Regions from separate parts of the Lysobacter sp. TY2-98 genome, predicted to be linked through region 2. Evidence: riboswitches for the same ligand, from Rfam matches in the RefSeq annotation. Region 2 holds a riboswitch; the other holds the start of a gene.
The links. Region 2 has a riboswitch for cobalamin ahead of DWG18_RS00945 (ribonucleoside-diphosphate reductase subunit alpha). Riboswitches for the same ligand answer to the same signal wherever they lie in the genome.

Region 1: another riboswitch for cobalamin. It lies ahead of btuB (TonB-dependent vitamin B12 receptor); the one in region 2 lies ahead of DWG18_RS00945 (ribonucleoside-diphosphate reductase subunit alpha).

Annotation. Positions count from the first base shown of each region.
Region 1 covers NZ_CP031413.1:2,221,942-2,232,017, forward strand. Annotated here, with positions in the region: gene DWG18_RS10770 (multidrug efflux RND transporter permease subunit) at 1-3,056, opposite strand, end outside; gene DWG18_RS10775 (efflux RND transporter periplasmic adaptor subunit) at 3,063-4,244, opposite strand; gene DWG18_RS10780 (GAF domain-containing protein) at 4,463-4,951, shown strand; gene DWG18_RS10785 (TfoX/Sxy family protein) at 4,956-5,321, shown strand; cobalamin riboswitch at 5,355-5,577, shown strand; gene btuB (TonB-dependent vitamin B12 receptor) at 5,700-7,529, shown strand; gene DWG18_RS10795 (hypothetical protein) at 7,569-8,060, opposite strand; gene DWG18_RS10800 (GtrA family protein) at 8,171-8,554, opposite strand; gene DWG18_RS10805 (hypothetical protein) at 8,551-10,076, opposite strand, start outside.
Region 2 covers NZ_CP031413.1:186,537-196,612, forward strand. Annotated here, with positions in the region: gene DWG18_RS00925 (sigma-54 dependent transcriptional regulator) at 1-291, opposite strand, end outside; gene DWG18_RS00930 (ATP-binding protein) at 371-1,966, opposite strand; gene sucC (ADP-forming succinate--CoA ligase subunit beta) at 2,139-3,308, shown strand; gene sucD (succinate--CoA ligase subunit alpha) at 3,364-4,239, shown strand; cobalamin riboswitch at 4,719-4,927, shown strand; gene DWG18_RS00945 (ribonucleoside-diphosphate reductase subunit alpha) at 5,098-7,494, shown strand; gene DWG18_RS00950 (ribonucleotide-diphosphate reductase subunit beta) at 7,681-8,688, shown strand; gene DWG18_RS00955 (acyl-CoA thioesterase) at 8,675-9,085, shown strand; gene DWG18_RS00960 (NAD+ synthase) at 9,107-10,076, shown strand, end outside.

The sequences.
Region 1 (10,076 bases), 1.1 Mb from region 2:
GGGATCAGCAGCAACCCGAGGAACGTCGCGAACAACATGCCGCCGATGACACCCGTACCGATCGCATGCCGCGAGTTGGCGCCTGCACCGGTCGAGATCGCCAGCGGCGTCACGCCCATGATGAAGGCGAACGACGTCATCAGGATCGGCCGCAGTCGCAGCTTCGCTGCTTCCACCACCGCCTGACGCAACGGCTTGCCGAGCTGACGCTCCGCGATCGCGAACTCGATGATCAGGATCGCGTTCTTGGCCGCGAGACCGATGACCGTGATCAGGCCGATCTTGAAATAGATGTCGTTCGGCAGGTCGCGCATCATCGACAGCACGATCGCACCCAGCACGCCGAGCGGCACCACCAGCAGCACCGACACCGGCACGGACCAGCTTTCGTACAGCGCCGCGAGGCAGAGGAACACGACGACGATCGACAGGACCATCAACATCGTGGTCTGGCTGCCCGACAGGATTTCCTGGTGCGACTGGCCGGCCCAGTCGTAGCCGAAGCCCGGCGGCAGGTCGTTGTTGACGATGTTTTCCATCGCCTTCATCGCTTCGCCCGAGCTCTTGCCCGGCGCCTGCGAGCCCACGATCTCCACCGCGGCGAAACCGTTGTAACGGGTGAGCGACGGTTCGGCGACGGTCCACTTCGAATGCACCACGTTCGACAGCGGCACCATCGCCGGCGTTCCGTTCGTCGTGGTGCCCGGCGCCGGGGTATAGAAGTGCGACAGCGACTCGGGCCCGGTGCGATACGGCGCGTCCGCCTGCATGGTGACGCGCTTGACGCGCCCGCCCTGCAAAAAGTCGTTGACGTACACCGGCGACAGCATGATCTGGATCGCGTTGTAGATGTCACCGACCGACAAGCCCATCGCCTGCGCCTGCACGCGATCGACGTCGAGCTTGAGTTGCGGTGACGGCTCCAGCGAGTTGGGACGCACGCCGACCAGCGTCTTGTCCTGCCCCGCCTTCGCCAGCAGCGTGCCCATCGCCTGCTGCAGCGCTTCGCGGCCCTGGCCGCTGCGATCCTGCAGGTACATGTCGAAGCCACCGAACGCGCCGAGGCCATTCACCGTCGGCAGGTTGATGACGAACATCTGCGCGTCGCGGATCGGGAACAAGGCACCGTTGGCCTGCTGGATGAATTCGGTCGCGGTGATCTTGCGCTCGTCCCACGGCTTGAGCTTGATGAACGCCATGCCGACGTTCTCGCCCTGGCCGATGAAGGAGAAGCCGGCGACCTGCATCATGCCGTCGAAGCCGTCGATCTTCTTGACCGACTCGCGCATCTGGTCGAACACCGCTTCGGTACGACGCAGCGTCGCGCCCGGCGGCAACTGCACGATCGCCAGCGCGTAGCCCTGGTCTTCTTCCGGCAGGAACGAGCCCGGCATGCGCCAGAACAGGAAGCCGGTCAGCAGCGCGAGCGCGGCGAACACCGCCATCCAGCGCGGTGCATGCTGCACGGCGCTGCGGATGTGGCCGACGTACGTCTTCGCCATCCGGTCGTAAACGCGGTTGAAGCCGCGGAAGATCGGATTGCGCTTGTCGTGATGCGCGCTCGGCTTGAGCAGGTTCGCGGTCAGCGCAGGCGTGAAGCCCAATGCGAGGAATGCCGAGAACAGCATCGCCATCGCGATGGTCAGCGCGAACTGGCGATACACCGCGCCCGCCGAACCCGACTGCAGCGCCGACGGCACGAACACCGCGGCGAGCACCAGCGTGATCGCGATGACCGCGCCGGTGATCTGCTGCATGGCCTTGTACGTCGCCTCGCGCGGCGACAGACCTTCTTCGGTCATGATGCGCTCGACGTTCTCGATCACCACGATCGCGTCGTCGACCACGATGCCGATCGCCAGCACCATGCCGAACAGCGACAGCTGGTTGATCGTGAAGCCGAGGATCTTCATGCCCAGGAACGTGCCGAGCAGCGCGACTGGGATGACCAGCGTCGGGATCAGCGTGGCGCGGATGTTCTGCAGGAACAGCAGCATCACGAGGAAGACGAGCACCATCGCCTCGATCAGCGTCTTGATGACTTCGTCGACGGAGATCTGCACGAAGTCCGAGCTGTCGTACGGCGAGAACCACTGCACGCCCTTGGGGAAGCTGGGCTGCAGTTGGTTCATGCGCTCCCTGACCGCAGCGGCGACCGCGAGCGCGTTCTCGCCCGGCGCGAGCTGCACGGCGAAGCCCGCGGCCGGCTGGCCGTCCCACTTGAGGTCGAAGCCGTGCGCGGAGCCGAGGATCTCGACGCGCGCGACGTCGCGCAGGCGGACCGTCGCGCCATTCGGGTCCGAGCGCAGGATGATGTTCTCGAACTCCCGCGGCGTGGAGAAGCGACCTTCCGCGGCGACCGTCGCCGTGAACATCTGCGTGTCGGGCGACGGCTCACCGCCGACCTGGCCCGCCGAGAACTGCACGTTCTGCGCGCGCACCGCACTCAGCACGTCACTCGCCGACAGGCCGTAGGCCTGCAGCTTGTCCGGGTTGAGCCAGATGTGCATCGCGTATTCGCCGCCGAACAGCTGCGTGCCGCCCACGCCGGGTACGCGCGAGATCTGGTCGAGGACAGTCGATGCGAGCAGGTCGGACAGCTGGTCCTTGCCGATCGCGGGATCGGACGACTTCAGCGCGACGACCGACAGGAAGCCGGAATTGGCCTTCGCAACGGTGATGCCGTTGCGCGTGACGTCCGATGGCAAGCGCGGCGTCGCCTGCGAGACCTTGTTCTGCACCTGCATCTGCGCGATGTCGGGATCGACACCGGGCTTGAAGGTCAGGTTGACCGAGGCGGAGCCCTGGCTCGACGACGCGCTGAAGTAATCCAGTCCGTCGATGCCGGTGAGCTGCTGTTCGATGATCTGCGTGACCGCGCGTTCGACGGTCTGCGCGTCCGCACCCGGATAGCTCGCGAATACGCCGACCTGCGGCGGTGCGATGTTCGGATACGACTCGACGCCGAGGCCGCGGATCGAGAGCAGGCCCGCGATCACCACCATGATCGCGATCACCCACGCGAATACGGGGTGGTTGATGAAGTAGCGGGACATGGCGAATCAGCCCTTGCGCGCGGTGGGAGCAGCGGCCGCCGGCTTCGCGTCGGCGGGGCCTTCGGTCCACGGCGTCGCCTTGACCTGCGCACCCGGCTGCGCGCGCTGGATGCCGGACACGATTACGCGATCACCCGGTGCGAGGCCGTGGTCGACCACCCACTTGCCGTTCTGCTGCGTATCGGCGCCGACATCCTTGCGTACCACCTTGTTGTCGGCACCGACGACGTAGACGTACGCGCCCTGCGCATCGCGCAGTACGCCGGCCTGCGGCACGAGGTAGACCGCATTCTGCAGACCCAGCGTCGCGCGAACGCCGACGTAGGTGCCCGGCAGCAGGCGACGTTCGGTATTCGGCACGCGCGCGCGCAGCGACACCGCGCCCGTTGCGGGGTCGACGACGCTGCCTTCGAAGTCGAGCGTGCCGCGCTGCGCGTAGACGGTGCCGTCGGGCAGCACGATCTGCACGTCGCGATCGGCCGGCTCGCCCTTGCCTTCGCCACGACGCAGCTGGTCGAGTTCGGCGACGGAAATCGAGAAGTTCGCGTACAGCGGATCGATCTGGTCGACCGTCGCGAGCAGCGTCGCACCGCCCTGCCCGACCAGCGCGCCTTCGGTGACCTGCGCACGACCGGCGCGGCCCGAGATCGGCGAACGCACTTCCGAGTAGCCGAGGTTGATGCGCGAACTCGCCAGCGCGGCGCGCGCCTGCTGCACGGCGGCGGCGGCGGAACGCTCGGCCGCGAGCGCGTTGTCGAGATCGGCCTTGGAAATGTACTGCGTGGGGCCGAGGCGACGCGCGCGTTCGGCGGTCGCGCGCGCAGTGGTGTACGTGGCTTCGGCCTGCGCGACTGCGGCCTGCGACTGGCTGGTCGCCGCACGCAGTTCGGACGGATCGATCACGAACAGCACCTGGCCTTCGTGCACGTCCGCGCCCTCCTCATACAGACGCTTCTGCACGACGCCGGTCACGCGTGCGCGCACATCGGCGCTGCGGAACGGCGCTAGGCGGCCGACGAGGTCCTTGCTCACCGGCAGCGACTGCGGGCGCACTTCGACGACACCGACTTCCGCCGGCGGCATCGCGCCCCCCGGGCCCTGCTGGGATGCGTCACCGCCCTTCTTGCAGGCGACGAGGCCGAGCGACAGGACGCCGGCCGCGACGATGAGGCGCGTGGTGGAGGTCATGCGGGGAGGGCTCCGGGTCGGGGGCGACGCGACGTCGCGGGCGGCAGGGCCAATTTGTGCACCGCGGAGTATAGCTATGGCCAAAGCGGCTGCCCGGGCGAAAAGTCATGTCGGATCAGGACAGGCGACGCACGGTCGCTGCGGCGGTTGCATGCATGAGACAGAGAACGCACTGAAGCGGCGCATCCGGCCGAAACATCGCGCGCTAGACTTCGCGCATGACCTTTACCGCTTCCACGCTCACCGGCGCCAAGCCCGAGCAGTACGCGCAACTGCTGGAGCAGGCGCAGGGCCTGCTGCATGGCGAGCGCGATCGCATCGCCAATGCGGCGAACATCTCCGCGCTCGTCTACAACGCATTGCCATCGCTCAACTGGGTGGGCTTCTATTTCTTCGACGGCACCGAACTCGTGGTCGGCCCGTTCCAGGGCTTGCCGGCGTGCGTGCGCATTCCGCTCGACAAGGGCGTCTGCGGCGCGGCGGCATCAACGCGCGAGACGCAGCGCGTGCCCGACGTGCATGCATTCCCGGGACACATCGCCTGCGATTCCGCGTCGCGTTCGGAAGTCGTCATTCCGCTGATCGCGAACGACGGCACGCTGATCGGCGTGTTCGATCTGGACAGCCCCGAACCCGACCGTTTCGACGTCGACGACCAACGCGGTCTCGAGGCGATCGCGCACGCGTTCGTCGCGTCGCTGGGCTGATGCGATGACCGACGCGCCCAAGGCCCTCAACATCGGCGGCAAGTCCGCGGCATGGCTGCGCCAGGTCGGGCTGCGCACGTGGGACGACGTCAACGCGATCGGTCCGGTCGAGGCGTTCCTGCGCGTCAAGCGCGCCGGCTTCAAGCCCAGCCTCAATCTGCTGTATGCGCTGGAAGGCGCGATGATCGGCTGCCACTGGCAGCAGGTCGATCCCGACCGCCGCGCGCAACTTGCCGCGGAAGCACAAGCCGGCGCGGCGTTGCTGCCGTCGGCCAAGCGCATGCCGCCGGCCTCAGCAGTCACCACGACGATGGGCGATGCGCATGAGGCGCACGACGAGGCCGAAGCGCCTGATGCGCTTTCGTTCTGACGCGGCCCGCGCGCCGGGCCCGTCTTTCCCGTAGACTTCGCGCCGCTTTCGGGTGACCTGGCGGTTGATCGCCGCAGGTTGAAACGGGAAGCCGGTGACGCGCGCTGCGCCAGCCCGGCACTGCCCCCGCAACGGTAAGCGAGTCGATCCGCGGCATCGGCCACTGTGACGTGACGTCACGGGAAGGCGCCTCGGAGGGATGCGAATCCGCATCCACTCGCGAGTCCGGAGACCGGCCCGATCGTCGACTGGTTGCGATGCGGAGGGCATTGTGGCGGCCTACGTCGCGTCGCTGCGCCGTCGTCCCGCTTCCGCCTTCTCCTCGCGATTCCTTATGACCGCACGACGTGGGGTCGTGCACGCCGGAGAAGTACCGCAATGACGTATCGCCTCATTACCCTCGCCATCGCCGCGTCGCTGGCCACGCCCGCGTTCGCCGACGAAGCGTCCACGCTCGACCGCGTCGTCGTCACCGCCAACCGCGCGCCGGTCGCCGTGCGCGACGTGCTCGCGCCGGTCGAAGTCATCGATCGTGAAGACATCGAACGCAGCCAGGCACGCTCGCTGCCCGACCTGCTGCGCGGCCGCGCCGGCATTTCGATCGGCAACCAGGGCGGCCTCGGCAAGCTCACCACGATCTTCATGCGCGGCAGCGAGTCCGACCACGTGCTGGTGCTGGTCGACGGCGTGCGCATGGGTTCGGCGACTTCGGGCCTGGTCGCGTTCCAGGACATTCCGGTCGAGCTGATCGACCGCATCGAAATCGTGCGTGGCCCGCGCTCGAGCCTGTACGGCAGCGAGGCGATCGGGGGTGTCATCCAGATCTTCACCAAGCGCGACACCGGTGCGCTCGCGCCGCGCATGGCCATCGGCGCAGGCAGCCGCGACACCTACGAGGCGAGCGCGGGTTTCGGTGGTCGCGTCGGCAAGGGGTGGGTCGGTGCGGATTATTCGCACCAGGAAACGCGCGGGTTCGATTCGTGCCGCGGCGCGGGCTTCCCGATCTTCGCCGGCTGCTTCGCCGATGAGCCGGATCGCGACGGCTACACCCGTGACGCGCTGTCGGTGCGTGGCGGTGTGGCGTTCAACGACGCGTGGAAGGCCGACGCCAGCGCCATGCGCGCGGAAGGCGACAACGAATACGACGGCTTCTACAACCGTTCGAAGGTCGTGCAGCAGGTCGTCGGCGGTGGCGTGACGTGGACGCCGTCGACGAACGCATCGCTGCGTCTGCAGGCCGGTCGTAATCGCGACGCGTCGGACAACTTCCACGACGACAGCTTCCTGGGCGACTTCGCGAGCAATCGCGACACCGCATCGCTGCAGGGGGACTTCACGGTCGCTGCGGGCCAGCGCATCAGCGCCGGCACGGAATGGCAGCGCGACGAGGTCAGCAGCACCACCAACTACGTACTCAAGCAGCGCATCGACCGCGCGGCATTCCTGCAGTACCAGGGCGACTTCGGTGCGTTCGACGTGCAGGCCAGCGCACGTCATGACGACAACGAACAGTTCGGCGGGCATTCCACCGGGAACCTCGCGTTCGGCTACGAATTCGCACCTTCCTGGCGCGTGACACTCGGCGGCGGCACGGCGTTCAAGGCACCGACGTTCAATGAGCTCTATTACCCGTTCGGCTTCGGCAATCCCGACCTGCGCCCGGAGAAGTCGCGTTCGATCGAAGCGGGGCTTGCGTGGGACACCGACACCGCCGGTGCGCGACTCGACCTCTACCAGACGCACGTCGACGACCTGATCTCCTACAGCGCGGTGTCGTTCCGCCCCGAGAACATCGATCGCGCACGCATGCGCGGCGCTGAGCTGTCGGGTCATGCGACGTTCGCCGGCTGGACGACGGCAGGCAGCGTGAGCTGGGTCGATCCGGAGAATCGCAGCAGCGCTGCGTCGCTCGACCTGCCGCGTCGCGCGCGTGAGAGCGCACGCCTGGACGTGGATCGCGAATTCGGTGCGTTCCGCTTCGGCGTGACCGCCGCGGGCGAAGGCGCGCGCTACGACGACCTGGCGAACACGCGCCGCCTCGGTGCGTATGCGACGTTCGACCTGCGCGCCGAATACGCATTCACGCCAGCGCTCCGCCTGCAGGCGCGCCTGGAGAACATGTTCGACCGCACCTACGAGACGGTCGAGTACTACCGCCAGCCGGGTCGCGGCCTGTTCGTCACCCTGCGCTACGCGCCTACGCCGTGATCGATGCGACGCGATCGCCGACGGAGGTCGGCGATCGCGTCAGTGGTAACCCGGTGCGGCGACGAGCCGCCCAAGGCGAGCATCGCTGATGGCTGGTGTTTCCGGCCGAAGTGCGCGCAGCGTGTGCACCAGTTCGCCGTAACTCTCGGCGAGCTGCGCGAACAGCGTCGTATACGCGGATCGGCCGACTTCCGCGACACCGCGATACGCACTGCGCCCGATGTCGATGAAATAGCGCACGTCGACATGGCGGCGCTGCGCCAGCGCGGGATGCAGCCCCGCGATCAACAGACAGCGATCGCCGACATCGCGCAATGCGTCTTCCTGCATGCGTCCGCCGAGCGATTGCGCATGCAGCCACTCCAGCGCCTGCGTGCGTGCGAGCAGCTGGCCATCGCCTTGATGCCGCAACAGCACGAAGACGAGATAGCTCTCGCGCGATTCGTCGAGTGCGCAGCCCGCGCGCTCGCCCGCCTCATGCACCAGCGCCTGCCACAGTTCGGCGGGCGCACCTCGACGCAGCTCGACCATCGCGGACCTCCGATCACCCTTCGGCCATGCCTCGTCTATCGACCGGTTCGCGGTCGACTGGAGGTGCGAAAGGAGCGAACTGCGATGCGCGGACCGAGCCGCGACGAACGTCAGGGTCGATAGACCCAGTGGCGCGACAGCAGGAAGCCGATCACGCCGAGCACGAACTCGACGCCCGGCTTCGCCAGCCACGCCCAGTGCAGGCCGACGTACTGGTCGATCGCGCCGAGCGACCACGTGCTGACGATGGTCGTCGACACCCACATGACCATGTAACGCGTGAACTGCGGGCCGCCCGGCGCCGTGTCGCCGTCGCCGAAGGTGAAGCGCCCGTTCATGCGGAAGCCGAGCAGCGCCCCGGCGATGCGGCCGATCACGTTCGCGATCTCGATGGTCATGCCGGCGTGGCTGAGCGCCACCACCACCGCCCAGTCGACCAGCCACTGGATCAGGCCGATGGTGAGGTAGGCGCGGCTCTGTCGACTGAGGCTCATCGGGTTCCGGGTCGGGGCAAACGCCAGCACTCTACCGGGCCGACGGTCAGCAGCGGGTGGGCGCCGGACTGGACCAGCCCGGCGCGCCGCGCGGGCGTGGCGTCCGCTGTGCGCATGAGCACCACATCGATGCCGGCATCGCGCAGCAGGTCCGCCCAGGTCGCGCCGGTGGGGTCGCGGTCCGCCCCGAGCGCCGCCGTATTCAGCGACGGCGCGTACCAGAGGGTGGTGCGGCCACGGCCGGCCAGTTCAGCGTGCGTCGCTGCGCCGAGGTCGAGTACCGTCGCCTGAGGCGCGAGCACGCGCAGCCGCTCGATCGCCAGGCGCTCGGGTGCGTAGCGCGCGAACAGCGGCGCATCGCGGCCACCCGCCACCAGCGCGCGCTTGATGCCGCCGGTGTGCGGGATCCAGTGCGCGTTCGCCTGGAACGCGAGATCGAGCGCGCACAGGGCGATGCCGAGCAGCGCCGCCCGCCACGGCGGCAGCACGTTCGCCATTGCCACCACCGCGATCGGTACGAGCACGACCAGGCCGGGCACGACGTAGCGCGCGTAGGCGATCAGCGCCATCGGCGCCACCACGGCGAACAACGCGCACGCGGCGAGCGCGCGGGTGCGGCGGTCGATCAGCGCAACCATGGCCGCGCCGGACAGCGCAATCAGCGCAAAGCCGAGGCCGCCGTTCCAGCCTTCGAGATGCGCGCTTGTCAGGAACGTCATCGACCATGGCAACGGCACGCCGGCGACCCTGTGCCAGCGCGGATCCTCGAAATTGGTCGTCGCGAAACACGGCGAGTGGAAGACACCATTGAGCAGCGGCAGTACCGGGTTGCCGCAGGTCAACGTGGCGTAGGTGTAGCTGGAGGCGGCGACGAGCAGAAATCCGAATGCTGCGACGGCGAAGGTGTTCGCGCGCGCGCCACGTCGATGTCGCCACGCCGCCAGCGCGACCAGCGGCAGGCCCGCGACGAAATGGATCGACTTGAGGCCAGCGAGGAAACCGGCGAGCAGCGCGATCGCGATCAGTGCGCGACGACTGTCGCGCGGCGCAACAGCCAGCGTCGCCAGTGCGAGCAGCGCCGCCGAGGCCGGCAACTCGGTGTGCATGCTGCCGGCGAGTGCGGCGATCGGCGGCAGCGTCGCGACCATCGCCACGGCCAGGGCACGCATCGTCGCGCTGGCGCCGAGCGACGCGGCGAGTCGATACGCCCCGATCGCGATCGCCAGCAGCCACACCGCATCGACCGCGCCGCGCGCCTCCTGCCGCGCCATCAGCTGCGCGAGACCCTGCAGCACGTCGCCGGCCCACGGCGCCAGCGCCCACACCTGCTGCGACGCATCCAGCGCATAGCGGCCGTGTTCCATCAGCTGCCACGGCAGGCCGAGGTGGTAGGCGAGATCGTCGTACTGCAGGGTCGGCAGCCACGTCCCCGCGGACGCGAGCGCGACCGCGAGTGCCGCCGCGCTCCATGCACGCGGCGCGGCGTCAAGCGACGCGCGCCAGTCGTGGAAACCGGTCTGGA
Region 2 (10,076 bases):
GACCGCGGCCTCGACGTTGCCGAAGGCCGTGATCATGGCGACCGGCGTGGTCGGGTGCTTCGAATTGATCTCGGAAACGATCTCGAGCCCGGTGCCGTCGGGCAGCCGCATGTCGGTCAGGCAGAGGTCGTATTTGTTGCGGGAGAGCAGGGCGCGGGCGTCGGTGACGTTCGCCGCCGTATCGCAGCGCAGGCCCATACGGCCGAGGGTCATGACCAGCAATTCGCGGATGTCGCGCTCGTCATCCACGACAAGGGCGGTGCGGGCGGGTGCGCTACGGGGTTCGGCCATCGGTTCCTCCGCCGCGCACCTTAGCGGAAGTGACCGCCTGCGGCCACTTCGTCCCCTTTTTGTCAGGGCCGCGGCAGGTTCATCGGCCCAGCGCACTCATGCGGATGCGGAAGCAGCCGCCGACGCCCGGGGTCGGAACGTAGTCGAGGCTGGCCTGGTTGGCACGGCACAGCTCGCGCGCGATGTAGAGGCCGAGACCGGTGCCGTGGCTCGAGGTCGTGAAGAACGGTTTGAACAGGCGGTGGCGGATCGGCTCGGGAATGCCGGGGCCGCGATCGATGACGTCCAGCACCGGCTGGCCGCCGTCCATGGCCGCGCGCACCGTCACCCGCGCCGGCTCGCCGGGCATGCGGCCGTAGTTGAGCGCGTTCGCGACGAGCACGGTCACGGCCTGGTGCAGCTGGCGCGGATCGAACAGCGCATTGATCTCCGGTTGCGTCGACGCACTGATCAAAGTGTCGCTTTCGATGGGATGGCTGACGAGGTAGTCGTCGACGAACTGTCCGGCGAAGTGCACCAGTTCGATCACCACCGGTTTCGCCGGTTCGCGACGCGCCAGGCCAAGCACGTTCTCGACGATGCCGTTCATGCGCACGATGTGCTGGTGGATGATCTCCAGCAGCCGGCGATCCGCCGGGCGAATGTCGTCCGATTCCTCCAGCAGCTGCACTGCGTAACTCATCGCCGCGAGCGGATTGCGGATCTCGTGCGCCAGGCTCGCGGAAAAGCGGCCCAGCGTCGCCAGCGTGATCGATTCGGCGTGCTGCGACAGCAGCGACGTGTCGTCGAGGAACACGAGCGCCTGGTCGCTGTTGGCCTGGAGGCGTGCGAAGCGTGGAATGACGTCGGGCTGATCGGCGGCCACGCGCATCGGCGTCTCATCGACGGCGTTGGACGCGCGCCAGTGCGCGAGGCGACGACCCAGCTCGGGCACCGCCAGCGCGAGTTCGCGGAAACCGTGCAGTTCGTCGCCGACGTCGCCGACCAGTGCGGTCGCGGCTTCGTTCGCGAGGCGCATGCGTCCCATGCCGTCGACCAGCAGCACGCCGGTGCGCAGGCGGCGAATGATGAGTTCGTTGACCTGCGCGAGGTGTTCGTTCTCGGTCGTACGCAGCGCGGCAATCTCGTAGCTGTCGCGCATCTGCCGGCCCAGCACGTTCATCACCGTCGCGAGCGCGGCATAGCCGATCGCGAACATCACCGGCTCGGTGAACGAGCGTCGTGGCGCGCCGTCGATGACGCCCCAGGCGTACTCCGCGAACAGCAGTGCGATGGACACCATCGCGAAGGCGAAGGCGAAGCGCGACGGCAACAGGAGTGACGCCGCGCCGACGTTGAAGAGGATCATCACCGCGATGCCGCTACCGGCCGACGGAAGCGCGTGCATCGCGAGGATGCCGAAGAACAGGTCAGCGGCAACGCCGATGCCCGCGGACAGGCGCACGTCGATGCGGCGCCCGAGCCCCAGCATCACGAGGGACACGAACAGGTAGGTGATGACGACGGAGCGCGCGAGCAGCGCATAGCGCGGCGGATCGAGAAAGCCCGTCGTCGGCCCGAACACCAGCGCCACCAGCAGCGCCGCCTCGAGCACCCGGTAGAGGTTGAAGAGCCGCAGTTCGCGGTAGAGGACGTGGTCGGCGTCGAGCGGGGTCAGCGCAGGTTTGAAGGGCACGGCGCGCGTCCAGCGGTCGGTCGGCCGAGTATAGGTGCCTGATTCTCCGGACGTTCCCCCGGTCAGTCGGGGTGGCCCGGCCCCGCCCGATCGGCGACAATATGGCCCCCTCGCGCCCACCCCGGCCGCGCCGTCAGGCGCGCGAGGCCCCACGTCCATCCTTCGGTGACGCATGAATTTCCACGAATACCAGGCGAAGCAGCTCTTCGCCGACTACGGCATCGCCGTTCCCAAGGGCATCGTCGCCCGCTCGCCCGACGAGGCGGTGGCGGCGGCCAAGCAGATCCCGGGCGACCTCTGGGTCGTCAAGGCGCAGATCCACGCGGGCGGCCGCGGCAAGGCCGGCGGCGTGAAGCTCGCCCGGTCGTACGACGAAGTGCGCGAGTACGCCAAGGCGATGCTCGGCACCAAGATGGCGACCTACCAGACCGCCGGCGTCGAGCTGCCGATCGATGCGGTGCTGATCTCCGAAGGCACGGACATCGCGAAGGAGCTTTACCTATCGGTGCTCGTCGATCGTTCGACGAAGACGGTGACGTTCATCGCGTCGGCCGAAGGCGGCATGGACATCGAGCAGGTCGCCCACGAGAAGCCCGAGGCGATCCAGACGCTGCACATCAACTACGTCGAAGGTCTGCAGCCGTACCAGTGCCGCGACCTCGGCTTCGCGATGGGCCTCAACGCCAAGCAGGTCGGCCAGCTCACCAAGATCATGACGGGCCTGTTCAAGCTCTTCATGGACAAGGACCTCGCGCTGGTCGAGCTCAACCCGCTCGCGATCCTCACCAACGGCGATCTCGCCGTGCTCGACGGCAAGGTCGATTCGGACGACAACGCCTCGTTCCGTCATCCGGAACTCGTCGCCATGCGCGACACGCGCCAGGAAGACGAGACGGAAGTGCTCGCGTCGAAGTACGACCTCAACTACGTCACGATGGACGGCGACATCGGTTGCATGGTCAACGGTGCAGGCCTCGCCATGGCGACGATGGACGTCATCGCGCTCAACGGCGGTTCGCCGGCGAACTTCCTCGACGTCGGCGGCGGTGCGACGAAGGAGCGCGTCACCGAGGCGTTCAAGCTGATCCTGTCGAGCGACAAGGTGAAGGCGATCTTCGTAAACATCTTCGGCGGCATCGTCCGCTGCGACATGATCGCCGACGGCATCATCGCGGCGGTCAAGGAAGTCGACGTCAAGGTGCCGGTGATTGTGCGCCTCGAGGGCACGAACGTCGAAGCGGGCAAGGAGTTGCTGCGCAACTCCGGCCTCGCCATCACCCCGGCCGACGACATCAACGACGGTGCGAAGAAGGCCGTCGCGGCCGTCAAGCACGCCGCCTGAGACTTCCACGTCGCGCGGCCTTGATCCGCGCGACCGACACAGGAATAGAAATCCAATGTCCGTTCTGATCAACAAGGACACGAAGGTGCTGGTGCAGGGCTTCACCGGCTCGCAGGGCACCTTCCACGCGCAGCAGATGCTCGACTACGGCACCCAGGTCGTGGGCGGCGTCACCCCGGGCAAGGGCGGCACGACGCACCTCGGCCTGCCGGTGTTCAACACGATGGAAGAAGCCGTCGCCGCCACCGGCGCCGATGCGTCCGTCATCTATGTACCGCCGCCGTTCGCGGCCGACGCGATCATGGAAGCCGCGGCCGCCGGCATCCGCGTCATCGTCTGCATCACCGAAGGCATCCCGGTGCTCGACATGCTGCGCGCGAAGAACGTGCTGAACGGCTATCCGGAGACGGTGCTCGTCGGTCCGAACTGCCCGGGCGTGATCACGCCGGGCGAGTGCAAGATCGGCATCATGCCGGGCCACATCCACATGCCGGGCAAGATCGGCATCGTGTCGCGCTCGGGCACGCTCACGTATGAGGCGGTCAAGCAGACGACCGACGTCGGTCTCGGCCAGTCGACCTGTATTGGTATTGGCGGCGATCCCATCAACGGCACCAACTTCATCGATGCGCTGAAGTGGTTCCAGGACGACCCGCAGACCGAAGGCATCATCATGGTCGGCGAGATCGGTGGTTCGGCCGAGGAAGAAGCGGCGCAGTTCATCTCGCAGTACGTGACCAAGCCGGTGGTCGGCTTCATCGCCGGTGCGTCGGCGCCGAAGGGCAAGCGCATGGGCCACGCGGGCGCGATCGCCTCGGGCGGCTCGGGCACGGCGGAAGGCAAGTTCGCGGCGCTGGAGGAGGCGGGCGTCACCACGGTGAAGTCGCCGGGCGATCTCGGTGCGGCGATTGCCAAGAAGCTTGCGGGCTGATTGGTTCGCCGAGTTGTTGTTGGAGAGGCCGCCTTCGGGCGGCCTTTCTGCTTTCTGGGGTTGGTGTTGCGACGTGCTGCTGCTGCGGTTGCCTCGCGTGTCCCTGTTTCCTTGGAACGCGCGTCGTTGTTGGATGCGGTTGCGATGGTGCTTGTAGACGGAAGCAACAGCGTTCCGTGCGCTGGCGCGCGCGGGTCACTTTTCTTTGCTGGTGCAAAGAAAAGGTAACCAAAAGAAAGCACCTTCCCCGACGGATCTACAGCTCGCGATCGGGCGAGTTTGTCGCGATCGCCACACTCGGCTCCTGCCTCGGGTGGCGACGGCGCGCGTCCTGCGCGCCGCCCCTTCGGGTCTTCACGATTGGCGCCAGCTGTCGAAAAGAGTCCCCGCGTGGACGTGTTGCCTACAACCCGTCTCTGCGTTGGCGTCAAGAAGACCTGCCTACAAAATATTGTGTTGACGCGCTTGGACATGCCGCATATGTTGTGCCCGTCGAAGGTGCCGCGCCCGCCAGGGCCGGCTTAAAAGGGAATCCGGTTCAAAGCCGGAACTGCCCCGCAGCGGTGAGTGGAAACGACCCGCGTCATTGGCACTGGCCCCAGCGGCTGGGAAGCGACGCGCAGTAGGTGGCGACTCCGGTCGTCGTAGTCCACGAGTCCGAAGACCTGCCTCGATCGGCGGCCGCGTGCCGCCGTTGGCCAGGCGTCCTCGTGGGAGGGACGGGTCGGTCCGCGGAGCTCGTCCGCTACCTTCCGTCTCCAACATGTCGATGCCGGCTCGCCCGAGGGGGCGGGGGCCGGCGCAGGACGACGCGTGCGCCGCTTTCGCTTCCTCTCCATCGCCACCGGAGAGGAAAAAATGACGACCGAAACACTCACCGACGTCCAAGCCGACGCGCTCGACACCGACCAGCCGGGCTTCGCGCTGACGCCGCCGCATGCACCGGGGACCATGACCGTCACCAAGCGCGACGGCCGCCGCGAGCCGGTCGACGTCGCCAAGATCGTGCGCGCCGTGCAGCGCTGCAGTGCGGGACTCGCCGACATCGACCCCATGCGCGTCGCGCTCAAGACCATCGGCGGCATCTACGACGGCGCGACCACGCGCGAGCTCGACGAGCTGTCGATCCACACCGCCGCGGCGTTCACCGCGGAAGAACCGCAATACTCGCGCCTCGCCGCGCGCTTGCTCAGCGCGTACATCGACAAGGAAGTCGCCGGGCTCGGCGTGTATTCGTTCTCGCAGTCGATCGTGCTCGGCCACGACCTCGGTCTGATCAACGACCGCGTGCGCGACGCGGTCGAGGCCAACGCACGCAAGTTCAACGACGCGATCGATGCGACGCAGACGCAGCGCTTCGAGTACTTCGGCCTGCGCACGCTCTACGACCGCTACCTGCTCAAGCATCCGCACAAGCGCCACGTCATCGAGACCCCGCAGCACTTTTTCATGCGCATCGCGGTCGCGCTGACCGATAGCGCGGCCGGCGCACTGCAGCTGTATCGGCTGATGTCCTCGCTGGACTACGTGCCGAGCTCGCCGACCCTGTTCAACTCCGGCACACGGCACGAGCAGCTGTCGTCCTGCTTCCTGCTCGATTCGCCGCAGGATTCGCTGACCGACATCTACGAGCGCTACGGCGACGTCGCGCAGCTCTCGAAGTTCTCCGGCGGCATCGGGCAGGCTTACCACCGCATCCGCGCGCGCGGTTCGCTGATCCGTTCGACCAATGGCCGCAGCAACGGCATCGTGCCGTGGCTGAAGACGCTCGACGCGTCCGTCGCCGCGGTGAACCAGGGCGGCAAGCGCAAGGGCGCCGCGTGCATCTACCTCGAGACGTGGCACGCGGACATCGAGGAGTTCCTCGAGCTGCGCGACAACACCGGCGACGAGATGCGTCGCACCCACAACCTCAATCTCGCGAACTGGGTTCCGGACCTCTTCATGCGCCGCGTCGATGCGGACGGTGACTGGTCGCTGTTCGATCCGAAAGCGGTGCCGGAACTGCCGGACCTGTGGGGTGACGCGTTCGACCGCGCCTACGAGCAGGCTGAGCAGCAGGAACTCGCGAGTCGCACCGTCAAGGCGCGCGAACTCTACGCTCGCATGATGAAAGTGCTGGGCGAAACCGGGAACGGATGGATGACGTTCAAGGACGCGTCCAACCGCACTTGCAACCAGGTCGGACCGGGTCGCACCGTGCATCTGTCCAACCTTTGCACGGAAATCCTTGAAGTCACCAGCGCGGACGAGACCGCGGTCTGCAACCTCGGTTCGATCAATCTCGCGCAGCACGTCGGCGAACACGGGTTCGACTTCGACAAGCTGGCGGAGACGGTGCAGGTCGCCGTTCGCCAGCTCGACCGCGTGATCGATCTCAACTTCTATCCGATCGAATCTGCGCGTCGCTCGAACCTGCGCTGGCGTCCGGTCGGGCTCGGCGTGATGGGCCTGCAGGACGTGTTCTTCAAGCTGCGGATGCCGTTCGATTCGGCGGAAGCGCTGGGACTGTCGACGCGCATCGCCGAGCGCATCTACCTGCATGCGCTGGAGGCGTCGTGCGACCTCGCGGAACTGCACGGCGCGCATCCGTCGTTCGCGGAGACGCGTGCAGCGGCCGACGACCTGCAATTCGACCTGTGGAGCGTGACGCCGACACAGTCCGTCGCGTGGGAGGCGCTGAAGGCACGCATCGCGCAACACGGCCTGCGTAACTCGCTCCTCATCGCCATCGCGCCGACCGCGACCATCGCGTCGATCGCCGGCTGCTACGAATGCATCGAGCCGCAGGTGTCGAACCTGTTCAAGCGCGAGACGCTGTCGGGCGACTTCGTCCAGGTCAATCGTTATCTGGTCGACGAGCTGAAGAAGCTCGGGCTGTGGACGCAGACCGTGCGCGACGCGATCAAGCTCGGCGAAGGTTCGATCCAGTCGATCGAGGCGATCCCCGCCGCGCTGCGCGACGTCTATCGCACCGCGTGGGAGCTGCCGCAGAAGGCGCTGATCGATCTCGCCGCCGCGCGCGGGGCGTACATCGACCAGTCGCAGTCCCTCAATCTCTTCATGGAGAGCCCGAACATCGGGCGCCTGTCGTCGATGTACATGTACGCGTGGAAGTCGGGCCTGAAGACGACGTACTACCTGCGTTCCCGGCCGGCCACGCGCATCGCGAAGGCGACGGTGAGCACCGTCGCGCCGCAGGCCGCCGTCGCCTGTTCGCTCGAGAACCCCGAGGCCTGCGAGGCCTGCCAGTAAACGACTCATGCGCCGGCCGCGGTGACGCGCCGGCGTCTTCCCTATGCAGGGGCGCGCGGAAGACGGCAGGAGCCGTCGAGGGAACGCCGGCGCAATGGATCGCGCGCTTGGACGCGACGCAAGGACGTCGTCCGCCGCCCCTGCACCTTATTCATGCGACGCAGTGCGTCGCCGTCGGACATCACCATGACTGGACGCCTGCTCGACCCCGGCTTCGCCCTCACGCTGCGCCCCATGCGCTATCCCGCGTTCTACGACATGTACCGCGATGCGGTGCGCAACACGTGGACGGTGGAGGAGATCGACTTCGGCATCGACGTCAATGACCTGCGCGACAAGCTCACGCCGGCCGACCGGCATCTCATCGAGCGACTCGTCGCCTTCTTCGCCACCGGCGATTCGATCGTCGCCAATAACCTTGTGCTGAACCTCTACCAGCACGTCAACGCGCCCGAGGCGCGCATGTACCTGTCGCGCCAGCTCTACGAGGAAGCGCTGCACGTGCAGTTCTACCTGACGTTGCTCGACGCTTACGTGCCCGACGTAGAACGGCGCGCGGCAGCGTTCGACGCGATCGAGAACATCCCGTCGATCCGCGCCAAGGCCGACTTCTGCTTCCGCTGGATCGATTCGATCCAGGGCCTGCAGCGCCTCGAAACGCGCGGCGATCGTCGCACATTACTGCTCAACCTCATCTGCTTCGCCTGCTGCATCGAAGGCCTGTTCTTCTTCGCCGCGTTCGCCTACGTCTGGTTCCTGCGCTCGCGCGGGCTGCTGCCGGGTCTCGCGGCCGGCACCAACTGGGTCTTCCGCGACGAGTCCGGCCATATGGCATTCGCGCTCGAGGTGATTCGCACTGCACGCGACGAGGAGCCCGACCTGTTCGACGTCGCGATGGAGCGCGACGTCCGCGCCATGTTGCGCGAGGCGGTGGATGTCGAAGCCGCGTTCGCGCACGACGTGCTGGCCGGTGGCGTGAATGGCCTGTCGCCTCGCGAGATGCGCCAGTACCTCGAATACGTCGCCGACCTGCGTCTCGCGGCGCTGGGCATGACGCCCGAATTCGGCAGCCGCAATCCGTTCGCCTTCATGGACTTGCAGGACGTGCAGGAACTCACCAACTTCTTCGAGCGCCGCGTGTCGGCCTACCAGGTCGGCGTGAGCGGACAGGTCGCGTTCGATGACGCGTTCTGAGGCACCGCGCGAGGCGCGCCTCTGGGAAATCGTGTTTCCCGATCACGCCAACCATCTCGGCACGCTGTTCGGCGGACAGGCGCTGGCGTGGATGGACAAGGCGGCGTTCATCGCCGCCACGCGCTATGCACGCCGCACGGTGGTGACCGCCCGCTCGGAACAGGTCGATTTCCACGTGCCGGTGCGGCAGGGCCAGCTCGTCGAGCTGGTCTCGCGCGTGGCCGACGTCGGGCGGAGTTCGATGCGCATCGAGGTGGAGCTGCACACCGAGGACCCGCATGCCGGCACGCGGCATCTGTGCACGCGTGGCCACTTCACCATGATCGCGCTCGATGCCAGCGGCCGGCCGGCGCCGGTCGAACCGCTCGATGACGGGGCCGCGCACGCGCCTGCGTAAAATCGGCCGCTCTGGACAGGAGTGGCCATGGCCCTGCGAATCGCCCTCGCGCAGTTCGACTTCCCGGTCGGCGACATCGCCGGCAACACCACGCGCATCGAAGCCTTGATCGCTCAGGCGCGCGACACGCACGGCGCGCAGCTCGTGGTGTTCCCGGAGCTTGCGGTCTGCGGCTACTCGCCGGAAGACCTGCTGCTGCGGCCGAGTTTCCTCGCCGACAGCGAGAAGGCGATCCGGCAGATCGCGGCGTCGACGCGTGGCATCACCGCGGTCGTCGGCTGGCCCGAAACCGCGGGTGCGATCGTCTACAACGCCGCCAGCGTTCTGCGCGACGGGCGCATCGAACGCACCTATCGCAAGCGCGAGCTGCCGAACTACCAGGTGTTCGACGAACGCCGCTATTTCTCCGTCGACCCGAACGGCGAGACCTGCGTGGTGGACGTCGAGGGCGTGCAGGTCGGCGTGGTGATCTGCGAGGACCTCTGGTTTCCCGAACCGCTTGCGGCGACTGTCGCCGAAGGCGCGCAGCTGGTCGTCGTGCCGAACGCGTCACCCTACGAGCACGACAAGCACGCGACGCGCGATGCGTTGCTGGCCGAGCGCGCGACCGAATCGGGTGCGGCGATCGCGTATCTCAATGTCGTCGGCGGACAGGATCATGTCGTGTTCGACGGGGCATCGGTCGTGGCGGATGGCGATGGTCGCGTGCATCCGGCCGCAGGCGCGTTCGACGATCAATGGCTGCTGGTCGACTTCGACGTGGCGACGAAACGCTTCTCGCCCGTGCGCTGGATGATCGAAGACGACGAAAGCCGCGAAGGGCTCGCTTGGCGCGGCATCGTGCGGGGCACGCGTGACTACTGCCGCAAGAACGGCTTCGAGAAGGTCTGGCTCGGGCTCTCCGGTGGCATCGATTCCGCGCTGGTGCTCGCGATCGCCGTCGATGCGCTGGGTGCGGAGAACGTGACCGCCGTGCGCCTGCCGTCGCGCT